DNA from 4 places in the Bacillus sp. AC266 genome. Region 4 is predicted to be linked to each of the others. Evidence: riboswitches for the same ligand, from Rfam matches in the RefSeq annotation. Region 4 holds a riboswitch; each other region holds the start of a gene.
The links. Region 4 has a riboswitch for S-adenosylmethionine ahead of AC0IXC_RS00990 (hypothetical protein). Riboswitches for the same ligand answer to the same signal wherever they lie in the genome.
Positions count from the first base shown of each region.

Region 1: linked by a shared signal. The riboswitch ahead of AC0IXC_RS03800 (ECF-type riboflavin transporter substrate-binding protein) and the one ahead of AC0IXC_RS00990 (hypothetical protein) in region 4 are both predicted to bind S-adenosylmethionine.
Region 2: linked by a shared signal. The riboswitch ahead of metK (methionine adenosyltransferase) and the one ahead of AC0IXC_RS00990 (hypothetical protein) in region 4 are both predicted to bind S-adenosylmethionine.
Region 3: linked by a shared signal. The riboswitch ahead of AC0IXC_RS10400 (bifunctional homocysteine S-methyltransferase/methylenetetrahydrofolate reductase) and the one ahead of AC0IXC_RS00990 (hypothetical protein) in region 4 are both predicted to bind S-adenosylmethionine.

Region 1 covers NZ_CEEDEC010000001.1:726,120-729,287, reverse strand. Annotated here, with positions in the region: gene AC0IXC_RS03805 (ABC transporter ATP-binding protein) at 1-1,144, opposite strand, end outside; gene AC0IXC_RS03800 (ECF-type riboflavin transporter substrate-binding protein) at 1,155-1,703, opposite strand; SAM riboswitch class I at 1,843-1,958, opposite strand; gene AC0IXC_RS03795 (aspartate/glutamate racemase family protein) at 2,109-2,792, shown strand; gene AC0IXC_RS03790 (macrolide family glycosyltransferase) at 2,842-3,168, opposite strand, start outside.
Region 2 covers NZ_CEEDEC010000002.1:100,922-104,089, forward strand. Annotated here, with positions in the region: gene pckA (phosphoenolpyruvate carboxykinase (ATP)) at 1-751, opposite strand, end outside; SAM riboswitch class I at 980-1,101, shown strand; gene metK (methionine adenosyltransferase) at 1,271-2,470, shown strand; gene AC0IXC_RS07990 (hypothetical protein) at 2,586-2,768, opposite strand; gene AC0IXC_RS07995 (hypothetical protein) at 2,775-2,954, opposite strand.
Region 3 covers NZ_CEEDEC010000002.1:560,513-563,680, forward strand. Annotated here, with positions in the region: gene AC0IXC_RS10395 (methionine biosynthesis PLP-dependent protein) at 1-491, opposite strand, end outside; SAM riboswitch class I at 581-694, opposite strand; SAM riboswitch class I at 897-1,006, shown strand; gene AC0IXC_RS10400 (bifunctional homocysteine S-methyltransferase/methylenetetrahydrofolate reductase) at 1,077-2,909, shown strand; gene metH (methionine synthase) at 2,909-3,168, shown strand, end outside.
Region 4 covers NZ_CEEDEC010000001.1:187,980-191,147, reverse strand. Annotated here, with positions in the region: gene AC0IXC_RS01000 (NAD(P)H-dependent oxidoreductase) at 1-575, opposite strand, end outside; gene AC0IXC_RS01005 (hypothetical protein) at 1-3, opposite strand, end outside; gene AC0IXC_RS00995 (SWIM zinc finger family protein) at 598-1,035, opposite strand; gene AC0IXC_RS00990 (hypothetical protein) at 1,241-1,561, opposite strand; SAM riboswitch class I at 1,600-1,698, opposite strand; gene AC0IXC_RS00985 (hypothetical protein) at 1,821-2,012, shown strand; gene AC0IXC_RS00980 (YwiC-like family protein) at 2,044-2,766, opposite strand; gene AC0IXC_RS00975 (ECF transporter S component) at 2,951-3,168, opposite strand, start outside.

The DNA.
Region 1 (3,168 bases), 540 kb from region 4:
TTTGCATAACGTAAGAAATAACTTCCCCGCGTTTACGAATAGACCAACAATTTATATTTTCTCCATCGAATGTTATTCTCCCATTCTTCGTTTTATTTATTCCTATAAGAGTATGAGCTAATGTCGATTTCCCTGCTCCATTATGACCCAATAACGCTACTATTTCTCCCTCTCCTATTGAAAGGTTGATATCTTCTAAGGCTGTATGTTTGTTATTGTACGTAAATGATAAATTTTCTATCTTGCATAAAGCTTTTTTAATATATTTGTTTTTTGATGAAACTTGCTTATGCATCCAGTTCTTTAATAGGCTATGAACGCCTGCATTACGAAGATTTTCAATTGGAAATACCCTAACATTATTACTATCAAAATTTAATTTCTTTAGCGCCTCTATATAAATAGGTTCTCTTAGTCCGATATTTGGTAATATATTAGAATTTAAAATACTATCCGGTGAACCAACGGCAATAACTTCTCCCTCATCTATTAAAATAATTTTATCTAAATCAAGGTTTAAAATTTCTTCTATTCGATGTTCAATAATTACAATTGTTTTATTATATTTCTCATGTATATTTTTAATGAGTTCTATTGTATTCAAACTACATGCAGGATCCAAATTAGCTAACGGTTCATCAAATAATAATATATCGGCATTTGTCGTTAGCAGACCTGCAAGAGAGACTGTCTGTTTTTGACCTCCTGATAATTCATGCGGACTTTGTGTATGAAAGTCCTGCATGCTTACCTTTTTTAAAGAATCCGTAACAATCTTTTTCATTTCTATTTGATTTACACAATCGTTTTCTAATGCAAATGCTACATCCTCTTCGACAGTAAGGCCTATAAATTGTGAATCTTGATCTTGTAATATTGTCCCTACGTGTTTACTCTGTTCAAAAACACTACCTTTTCTCGGATCCTTTCCAGCTATTAAAATGTTACCGGTACTTATCCCTTCGTAAGAAAATGGGATTAGCCCATTTATACAATGAGCTAATGTTGACTTACCTGAACCACTTCGTCCAGCGATAAGTACCTTTTCCCCAGGATATATTTGAAATGTAATATCTTTTAAAGTAGGCTGCGTGGTATGCCTATATTGAAAGGTAAATTGTTCAAAAGAAATAATTGGTTGCATGTATACATCCCTACTTTTCAATTTTTAAATGTGTATGTTTCTTATTTGATTTCGCTAGACCGATCGTGATTGGTAAGCCAAGAACTAAAAATACGATAACGTCTGCAATTGTTGCGCCTAGTACTTGTATAACTATTTTGTCAAACGGTTCTCCCATCACAATAATATCGAATGCTCCAGCAAATATAATTGCTATGACAATACCAATTAACCCTGCAATTGCAAAATAAGAAATATCACGGTTATTATACGTTCCATGTTTTACACTAAAACCAACTCTTTTTTGTATGAGTCCCATTGCAAAACCAATAATACCTGAACTAATAACCCATCCCCACCAAATACCCCAACCAGCGATCGTATCTGTAACAGTATGACCGATGAGTCCTATTAAAAGCCCTGCTACCGGGCCAAATAACGCTCCAAAAACTGTTAAAATAGCCAATGCGGGTTTAATAAATGTATTCGGCGCGATAGAAAATCCCCAAAGCCCTAATACCCCGTATAAAGCTGCTCCAATTCCAATAGCTACTACTAGCTTTGTCGTTAATTTGTTCATTACAATTCCCCTCTCGTATTATTCAACTTTTAATACTCTATATTTATTTTGAAAATGAATTATGCATCGACACTTCCTTTCTATACAACAAAAAATGACCTCTTAAATAAGAGGTCATTTTCTTTCACGTACAAGAATCCCCTTATCTTTCAAAAGACACATAGTGTCCTCTGCGGAATTAGCACCTTCCTATGTAATTACATAGGGGTTGCTGAGGCTTCAAAGGGCCGTTCCCTCTACCTCTCTGGATAAGTATGTATTTGTAATCTGTATTATGGCACTAACAATAAATAATTTCAATACTTTTCTTACTATTTTTATTTTTCGATAAATAGTTCACTTAAATCATTGTATTCTTATCGGAATTATGAAATAATAAATTCAAAATTGTTACGGGAGGAATGCATGATGAAAGTAATTGGCTTAATTGGCGGACTAAGTTGGGAATCAACATCGTTGTACTATAAACACATTAATACACTGACTCTCTCTAAATATGATCAAAATGCGAAGCTTGTTTTATATAGCATGGACTTTGGGGAGGTAACTACATTATTGCAAAACCATCAATATGAAGAAGTGAAAAATGAATTAGTCACGGTAGCAAAAAAGGTAGAAAACTCAGGAGCTGAATGTTTACTAATGTGTTCTAATACCGTACATCTATTTGCTGAGGAAGTAGAACAAGCAATATCAATCCCACTTCTTCATATCGGTGATGTAAGTGCTAAAGAAATGGTAGAACAGAATATAAAACGGATCGGATTATTAGGAACGAAACAAACAATGGAAGAAGATTTTTATACATCACGACTAGCAAAATATAACATTGAGACAATCATCCCAAATGACGAAGAAAGAACTTTTATCCATCACGTCATATTAAATGAATTAAGTAGAGGAGTTATTTCAGAAACATCAAAAGAAAAACTAATACAAATTACCAATTCATTAATTAATAATGGGGCTGAAGGAATTCTACTTGGCTGTACGGAAATTCCTTTGCTCATTTCCCAAAATGATCTATCTGTTCCTGTTTTTGATACTGCTTATTTACATGCGAATACTGCTGTACAATTTGCTGGATAATAATATAAAAGCATACAGGTAGAGCCTCTATGCTTTTATATTATCCGAACTATTTATTTAAAAGAGCATCAATAACTGCAATGGCTCTTTTGGAACCACCACACTCTAAAAAACTTTCATTCAGTTTTTGAATGCCATGTTTATACTTTTTATTTGAAAGAACGTCTGTTACCGCCTTTTTTAAAGTTTGCACATTAACATGCTCTTTCAATAATCTATGTGCTGCCTCAAGCTCAGTTAATCTTTGCGCTATCATAGGTTGATCTTTATCATGCGGTATTATCACAAATGGGACATTATAATGGATTGCATCGTGCACACTATTCATTCCACCATGTGTAATAAAAACATCTGCTTCACTTAATATTTCTGATTG
Region 2 (3,168 bases), on a different contig from region 4:
TTAATTTACGGTTTGGATCAGCAGATAATGTTGTTTTGCCTGTTCCAGATAAACCGAAGAATAGTGCTACGTCGCCTTCTTCGCCTACGTTTGAAGAGCAGTGCATAGAAAGAATGTCTTGTTCAGGTAGTAAGAAGTTCATAATAGAGAAGATTGATTTTTTCATCTCTCCAGCGTATTCTGTACCACCGATTAGTACGATACGTTTTTCGAATGAAACCATAATGAATGCTTCAGAATTTGTACCGTCAATTGCTGGATCTGCTTTGAAGTTTGGTGCAGAAACAATTGTGAACTCTGATTCGTGAGTTGCTAATTCTTCTTCATTTGGACGAATAAATAATTGATGTACGAACAAATTATGCCATGCATATTCGTTAACAACTTGAATTGGTAGGCGATAGTTGCGATCAGCGCCAGCAAATCCTTTGAAGATGAATAACTCTTCTTTTTCTTTTAAGTATTCTAAAACTTTTATATATAATTTATTAAAATGTTCTTCAGAGATCGGTTGGTTCACGGCTCCCCAAGCAATTTTGTCAGCAACCGATGCTTCCTTCACAATAAATTTATCCTTAGGAGAACGTCCTGTGTATTTTCCTGTTGAAGCAGAAACGGCACCAGTAGAAGTTAATTTCCCTTCGTTTCGCATTAATACTTTTTCCACTAATTGCGGAACACTTAATTGAATCTGTGCATTGCTTCCGTTCAATAATTCATGTAAACCAATTTGGACATTCACAGTACTCATATTTATATACCATCCTTTTCATTTAATGAAATATTTCTCGTAATCCCCATCAATAGTATAACACAATTATATAAATAATGTATACTATTTATTTATTTTTGTTTGTGTGAATGTATCATTTCCCTATTAATATTTCATTCTATGGGTATTGAGAAAAACTTTCAGGAAAATGTGAATATTAATTGACAAATGAATATCATTTCTTTAGTATAGGTTGGGACGGATACTCTCTTATCCCGAGCTGGCGGAGGGACAGGCCCGATGAAGCCCAGCAACCTCATTTGTAGTGGTAAATACAGGTGAATAGGTGCTAAAACCTGTGCGAGGCTAACGGTCTCGAACGATAAGAGCAAAGGGCAAAAAGCAGTATGCAAGTAGCAAATTAAACCTTTCCTCTATGTTAAGTAGGAAAGGTTTTTCTGTATGCTTGTGTGGGAGAATAAATGTATGTCGCAGTTTGTGGCAAATTAAGGATGAGTTCCGTACAATATATACAATTACTGTAGGGAGGTTTACCACATGACAAAAAAACGTCATCTGTTCACATCTGAGTCTGTAACTGAAGGACATCCAGATAAAATTTGTGACCAAATTTCTGATTCAATTTTAGATGCGATCTTAGCAAAGGACGCAAATGCACGTGTAGCTTGTGAAACAACTGTAACAACTGGTTTAGTATTGGTAGCGGGGGAAATTACGACTTCTACTTACGTAGATATTCCAAAAATCGTTCGTGAAACAATTCAAGGCATTGGTTACACACGCGCAAAATACGGATTCGATGCAGAAACTTGTGCAGTTTTAACATCTATCGATGAGCAATCTGCTGACATCGCTATGGGTGTTGACCAAGCACTAGAAGCACGCGAAGGTCAAATGACTGACGCTGAGATTGAGGCAATTGGTGCGGGAGACCAAGGTTTAATGTTTGGCTTCGCATGTAATGAAACACAAGAATTAATGCCACTTCCAATCTCGCTTGCTCACAAATTAGCTCGTCGTTTAACTGAAGTACGTAAAGATGACACATTATCATACTTACGTCCGGATGGAAAAACGCAAGTTACAGTTGAGTATGATGAAAATGGTAAACCTGTACGTGTGGATACAATTGTAATTTCTACACAACATCATCCAGATGTTACGTGGGAAGAAATCGATCGCGATTTAAAAGAGCACGTAATTAAAGCTGTAGTTCCAGCAGAATTAATGGATGGAGAAACGAAATTCTTCATTAACCCAACTGGCCGCTTCGTAATTGGTGGACCACAAGGTGATGCTGGTTTAACAGGACGTAAAATCATCGTTGATACTTACGGTGGATACGCTCGCCATGGCGGTGGTGCATTCTCTGGTAAAGATGCAACGAAAGTTGACCGTTCTGCAGCATATGCAGCTCGTTATGTTGCGAAAAACATCGTAGCAGCTGGTCTTGCTGACAAAGCAGAAGTACAACTTGCATACGCAATTGGCGTAGCACAACCAGTATCAATTTCAGTTGATACATTAGGCACTGGTAAAGTATCTGAAGACGTATTAGTAGAACTAGTTCGTAACAACTTCGATCTTCGCCCAGCTGGTATTATTAAAATGCTAGACTTACGTCGCCCAATTTACAAACAAACAGCAGCTTACGGCCACTTCGGACGTACTGATGTAGATCTTACATGGGAACGTACAGACAAAGCAGCTACTTTAAAAGAGCAAGCTGGTCTATAATATATGAAAAAAAGCTTTGCGCTGTGTGCGCAAAGCTTTTTTTATTTGGTTTTATCCCGTAAAAGCCCGATTGGTTTAACTAATAATCAGTGGGGAAGAACAAAATCCCCACTGATTAAAGTTTCACTTTATTTACTACTTGAATGCAAGAACTACAATAAACTTCCCCGTCTAGCTCAATATACTTCTTCATATTTGTCATACCACTTGCCGGAAATGGCATATGAATCCAAGCTTTTTCATACGTTTGTATTTCCTTTTCACATGATTTACAAAGGATTGGTTTCTTACGGAACATAGACGGTCAGCCTTTCAGTTGACGCGCTTTTCCTGCGCAAAAAGCACTGCTCAGTAAAAATAGCGTTGCGAATATAATACTCACTAATGTAGCGTATGGAATCGCGCCTTTTAAGGAAAAGCCGACAGTGATGGAAGCAACAAATAAGAGGATGAATGTTGTTGTTAATTTTTTGTATAGTTCCATAGTGAGTGAACCTCCAAATTATTTTGTAATTTAAAATGAAATCTACTATGTAGAAAATATAAGGGGATTTAAAGAGTAGCTAATGGTGTGTAGTCCAGGCGTATAAGAAAATATATTTTCCTTTTTGTGGTCGTATATACTTATATTGTATCACGGTGCATCATTGGCTTCATACATAATTGTGTAAAGATATGTATGATAAAATGAAGAAAAG
Region 3 (3,168 bases), on a different contig from region 4:
TGCCTTTTCGCTACACTTGCTACACTTACGATATCAGTTACTTGCATTAATGGATTAGTCGGTGTTTCTATGAAAATAGCCTTCGTTTGAGATGTGATTGCTTGCTCAATTTGTTTAATAGATTGTGTATCTACGTATCTACATCGAATATTCCACTTGTCTTCATGTTCGGAAAATAGACGATATGTTCCCCCGTATAAGTCTTCAGATACGATAAGCTCATCTCCGGAACGGAATAGTGAAAGGACAAGGAGAACAGCCGCCATTCCTGAACTACAGGCATACCCTTGCTCACCGCTTTCTAAGTCTGCAATTGCCTGTTCTAAAAGGCCGCGAGTTGGATTTCCAGTTCTTGAATAGTCAAATCCAGTAGATTTACCAATTCCTTCGTGACGATAAGCAGTTGAGAAATAAACAGGTGGATTAACCGTTCCTGTTGTAGCTTCGCTACGGTTCCCGATTTGTGCTAGTTTTGTTTCGATTGTTGACATGTGAAAATTCCCCCTTTTTAAAGTGAACGACTAAGTGAAAATAAAAAAAGCCTTCTAAGAAGAAGGCTTTCGGATTGAATAGAGTCTTCTTCTCATCTGTCAAATCTTTCACAATTTGCTGGAATTAGCACCTTATTAACGAATGAATGTTAATGGTTGCTGAGGCGTCAAAGGGCCAGTCCCTCTACCTCTCTAGATAAGAATGTTCGTATGAAATTTTATTATGGTTTTAACTTTACAACAAAAGATAATTGAATTGCAACTTTATTTTAAATAATTTTTATTTTTCCGCAAGTGTCATTGACTTTTATTTTAGTGCGTGCTAAATTTATAAAAAATTAACAAACATTGTTAAAATGGGAACGTATTTCCTTTTAGCTACATAAATAAAATAATAAAGACAAACTCTTATTGAGAGCGGTGGAGGGAAAGGCCCTGTGAAACCCGGCAACCTTCAAACTAAATGTTTGAAACGGTGCTAAAACCTGCAAAACGTGTGTTTTGCATAATAAGAGGAGGAACAATTATGTCCCCCTCTTCAAAGTGAAGAGGGGGTTTTTATATTGATAGAAATGAGGGAGATTCGTGAAATTACTAGATTTATTATCAAAAGGAATTGTAATAGGTGATGGTGCGGTTGGAACGTTATTACATTCGCATGGTTTACAAAGTAGTTTTGAAGAATTGAATTTGTCTGACCCGGACTTAATTATATCGATCCATAAACAATATGTAGCTGCTGGAGCGGATGTTATTCAAACGAATACGTATGGTGCGAATGAAGCGAAACTCCGCATGTATGGTCTAGAAAATCAAGTTGTCCAAATTAATAAAGCGGCAGTGAATATTGCGAAAGCATCAGTAACAGATCGGAATGCAATTTTAGGGACAATTGGAGGTATGAAACATATTGGTGCTGTTACAACGACTGATATAGAGCGAGAATTTATGTTACTTGAGCAGGCAGGTGCTTTACTAGAAGAACAGGTTGATGGATTACTATTAGAAACTTTTTATGATGAATTTGAATTATTGCATGCGGTTAAAGTATTGCGTAAACAAACGAATATTCCGATTGTTGCTCAGTTAGCGTTACATGAGGCAGGTACGACTCAAAATGGGAATGATGTCAATGAAATATTAAAACAGCTTTTAGATTACGGTGCCAATGTTGTTGGATTGAACTGTCAACTAGGCCCGCTTCACATGACGGAAGCTTTCAAAATGATATCGATTCCTCAAAATGGCTATTTATCAGCATATCCGAATGCAGGTCTCCCGAATTATGTGGAAGGGCGTTACGTATATGAGGGAAGTCCAGCGTATTTTGAAGAAATGACACCGAAATTTATTGAACAAGGTATTCGTTTATTAGGTGGTTGTTGTGGTACTACCCCGGAACATATTGAAGGAATGAAACGTGCTATTGCAAATGTTGCACCTGTAATAGCAAAGGAGACGATTCAAAGGCCTAAAGTGGTCCATACACATGAGAAGCGTTCGAGAGCTCATGTTACTCTAGCAGAAAAGGCAAAGAAACAAACGACAGTTGTAGTGGAATTAGATCCACCGAAAACGTTAGACACGCAGCGTTTTTTTGAAGGGGCAAGAGCACTGAAAAGGGCTGGAGCGGATGCTATTACTCTAGCAGATAATTCATTAGCATCTCCTCGTGTTTCGAATATGGCTATGGGTGCATTATTAACGAAGCATGATATTCCAGTATTGACGCATTTAACGTGTAGAGACCATAACGTCATTGGACTACAGTCTCACTTACTTGGATTATCAGCATTAGGTATGGAGGAAGTGCTAGCTTTAACTGGTGATCCAGCGCGCGTTGGTGATTTCCCAGGTGCAACTTCTGTATATGATTTGTCATCGATAGAGCTCATTAAAATGATTAAAGAGATGAACGACGGACGCTCTATTTTAGGGAAATCAATTGGTCCGGCAACAAGATTTTCTGTTGGAGGTGCATTCAATCCTCATGTAAGGCATTTAAAAGCAGCGGTCAAGCGAATGGAACGAAAAATTGATGCTGGTGCTGAATATTTCTTAACGCAGCCGATATATGATGTTGCCTTAATAGAAGAAGTATATGAAGCGACAAAGCATTTGGAACAACCTATCTTTATTGGAATTATGCCGTTAGTAAGTAAGCGGAACGCAGATTTTCTTCATTTTGAAGTGCCGGGTATTACTCTCCCTGAAGAGATAAGACAAAGAATGGATGGACATGAAACGAAAGATGCAGCCATAGAGGAAGGGATTCGTATTTCACAAGAGTTGATCGATGCGGCGATGAAATACTTTAACGGTATTTATCTTATTACACCGTTTTTAAAATATGAAATTACAGAACATCTCGTGAAATATGTGAGAGAAAAGCAAGAAGTGAAAGAAGGTATTAATTGATGAAACGAATAGAAAAGAGATTACAACATGAAATTTTAATATTAGATGGTGCAATGGGAACGATGATCCAGCAAGAAGACTTAACAGCGGAAGATTTTGGAGGAGAAGAATACGAAGGTTGTAATGAATATTTAGTAAAAACAAGACCGGATGTTATTTTAAATATTCATAAAGTCTACATTGAAGCTGGAGCAGATATTATTGAAACGAATACGTTTGGTGCAACAAATATTGTATTAAGTGATTATGCATTGTCTCA
Region 4 (3,168 bases):
CATAATGTACGAGCCGCTTCTTCTATTTGTAACAGCCATTTTTCACGCTTCGTTACTTTACTCGTTTTCACAGATTGAAAAGCAGAACGTTTTATATCGCGAATACCACAAAAACGTAAAACCCCTCTTTTCATCATAATCCAATCCGCTGATCGATATAATAGGGACACGTACCATAACGGTGAGTCTAACGTATTAATAACCCATGCTTTCTTTCCTTTAAATAAGCCTTTCGGTAAGGACCCCTCATATTTATAAGCAAATCCAGCTACAAAAATACGATCGATAAATCCTTTTAAAATAGCAGGCATGCCCCACCACCATATCGGATATATGAAAAGAAGAATATCCGCTTTCTGCACTAATTCTCTATATCGCTTCGTCTCTTCTTCATTTAGTAAATCACGTCTTTTCTTCTCTTCATTAAATACAAGCACTGGATCAAATTGTTCTTTATATAAATCAAGTAGCGTAACAGAATGATTTGTTTCCTCAAGTCCTTTTTGCACATGCTCTAAAATTGCCCCATTAAAGCTTGAAGGATTAGGGTGAGCATATATAATTAGTACGTTCACTACAAAACAACTCCCTCTTTAGTTAAAGTTTCCCCTTCTTTAACATCTTCTCTACAATTTGCACATTTTTCGAACTTTGTAACAAACGATTTAATACTGTTAGTAACTCTTCTTTTTCTAAACCTTTCAATTGCTCTTTAACTGTACTCTCACCAGTACCTTGAATTTCATACACAACTGCCGCCATATGTTTACAATAATTTTCATAAGGACACTCGCAGCTACTTTCTGCAAAATCTTCAAGATCAATAATCACTTCATAATTCCCTGCATTTCCAGTAACGAAAGCAAATACTTTCTTGTCGTGTATTTCAACATCTTCTACATGTCCCTCTTCATAATATTCATATCCTCTATCTATAATGTACTTTGGAATCCATTTCATTATATCTTTTAATAAGTATGCATACATCACAACACCTCTTCCTCTAATTCCCTTTTGACTTCCAAAATCCTGCATGTTATTCTAATAACTGTCAAGTAGCGAGTCTACGTGACAAAACGACTGACACCTATTCGGCGGAGGTGTCTCTTTTCATTTGCAGCCGATATGAAGTGCCTCTTTCAGGCACATTCAATCTTTGACACTACACACTCAACACCATTCCCTTGTATCAGGCTGCTTTAGCAGTCTTTTACTCTACATACTTCAAAAAAAAGAGAGCTCAGCTCCCTTTTCCCGCCTTATAAAATACCCCTTTTTCAGCATAGCGATATTCATCATCAGCTAAAGTAATTTTCCCATCCAGTTTGAGTTCATCTAATAGTCTTGATAAATAAAATTGATGTAACATTTTTTTAGTGAATTTTCCTTCATGATGCGAAACGATATGTTCTTGAATATCTAACAATGATATTGGCTTATCTTGCTCTATCATATATTCATAAACTGTACTACGCAGTTTTACGTATTTTTCGAGTGTCACAGTACTTCGCAACCCCTTTCTTCTTATTATATGTTTTCGTAATCGGTTTTTTTGCAACAAAAAAACCTCTCCGATAAGAAGAAGTTACGTATATCTTCGTCTTATCTCCCAGAACAAATATGTTCTGCTGGAATTAGCACCTGCATCGCGGTTGCTGGGTTTCATCGGGCCAGTCCCTCCACCTCTCTGGATAAGAAAATATTCACTTTAAATTTAACTATACGTAATTTTATTATAATTGTCAAATAAATATAAAAAAATTATATTTTCTTCTTTATTGTTCATACTACAAAAAGATGTACAAAAGGAGGCTACTACTTTGAAAAAGAATGCTCGTGGATACGTACAAGATTCTTTTCATTCCTTACAAGAAGCGAAACATTGTTTAGAAGATGCATTACAGACTGTTGAAGAAGATTTTAATCGCGCACGTATTGAACAATCCCTTTACGCTGTAGAGCAAGCTCTTCAACGTTGCGATTACACCGTTCACATTTTAGAACAAGAATGAAAACTTCCCATCAAAAGATGGGAAGTTTGTTTCAAATGGCATACTTCATCATTATTACCGTTATTATTAAAAAATATACAGAATTAACAATTTCTAAAATCCCTACTTTTAATATAGAAATCTTTTTGCCATACAACATAATGGCCCGAATTACACTTGGTACAAATATGAGTGAACACCATGGATTTATAGCAAATACAATTACCGTTAATACAATATGGTATCCCCAAGATATAAAACGATACTTCGGATTATTTTTTTCACGAATCATCGTTTTCACATAAAACGTACTTCCTAAAAAATATAGAAATGAAATAAGCGTAATGAATAATGCTGTTTTATCTATTAATTTCATGGAGAAATAATAACTGATTAAACCACCTATACAAAACACTATAATCGCACAAACATCATTTAGTAATGCTCGTTCATTTTTTTGACGAGCGTAATACATATTTACAATAAACAATGGAATCATTAATACTGCGAATAAAAGAATTCGCCATTCATATAATAAAGAAATCATCCCAAATACAAATGCAATGATAAAATAAACAATTGCAGCGTGTAGAAATTCTTTTTTTCGTCTTTGCCTTATGTACATGAGAAATGGATACGTAGCTAGATAGATAAAGAACCAGGCTAAAAACAATGGGATATGATAAAAAGTAGGTTTACCAAGTAATACACTTAATAGAAATGGTATGACAAGCATCGCCCATGCTCCATGTTGCTTCGGAATAACTAACTTCATTAACTATACACCTCCCTCTTGAAAATAGTTCTCACCTACTATTATACAAATAAATTCATATAATAACGGACATATATTGAATCTATTTTTTGACAATAAAAAATGCTCCTTACAATATGTAAGAAGCATGAAAGAGGCAAACGAATATGTAAGTCGCGACCCTACCTTATATGAGTATGCTTTTCTATGTCACGTTATGCTCATCTAATATACCGTATTTCTTTTTAAATCTTGTGAGGATCGTAATCCATGACGTACTAAATAGCAGAAGGAAAATAACATTCGATATCGCGTGACTCAGATCAAAGTAAAAACTTGCGACATAGTAAGCAATAACTGTTTCCCACGTTGCTTCTTGTATAAAACCAAGAAGACCCCAAAAATTCATAATCCAGCCAAATA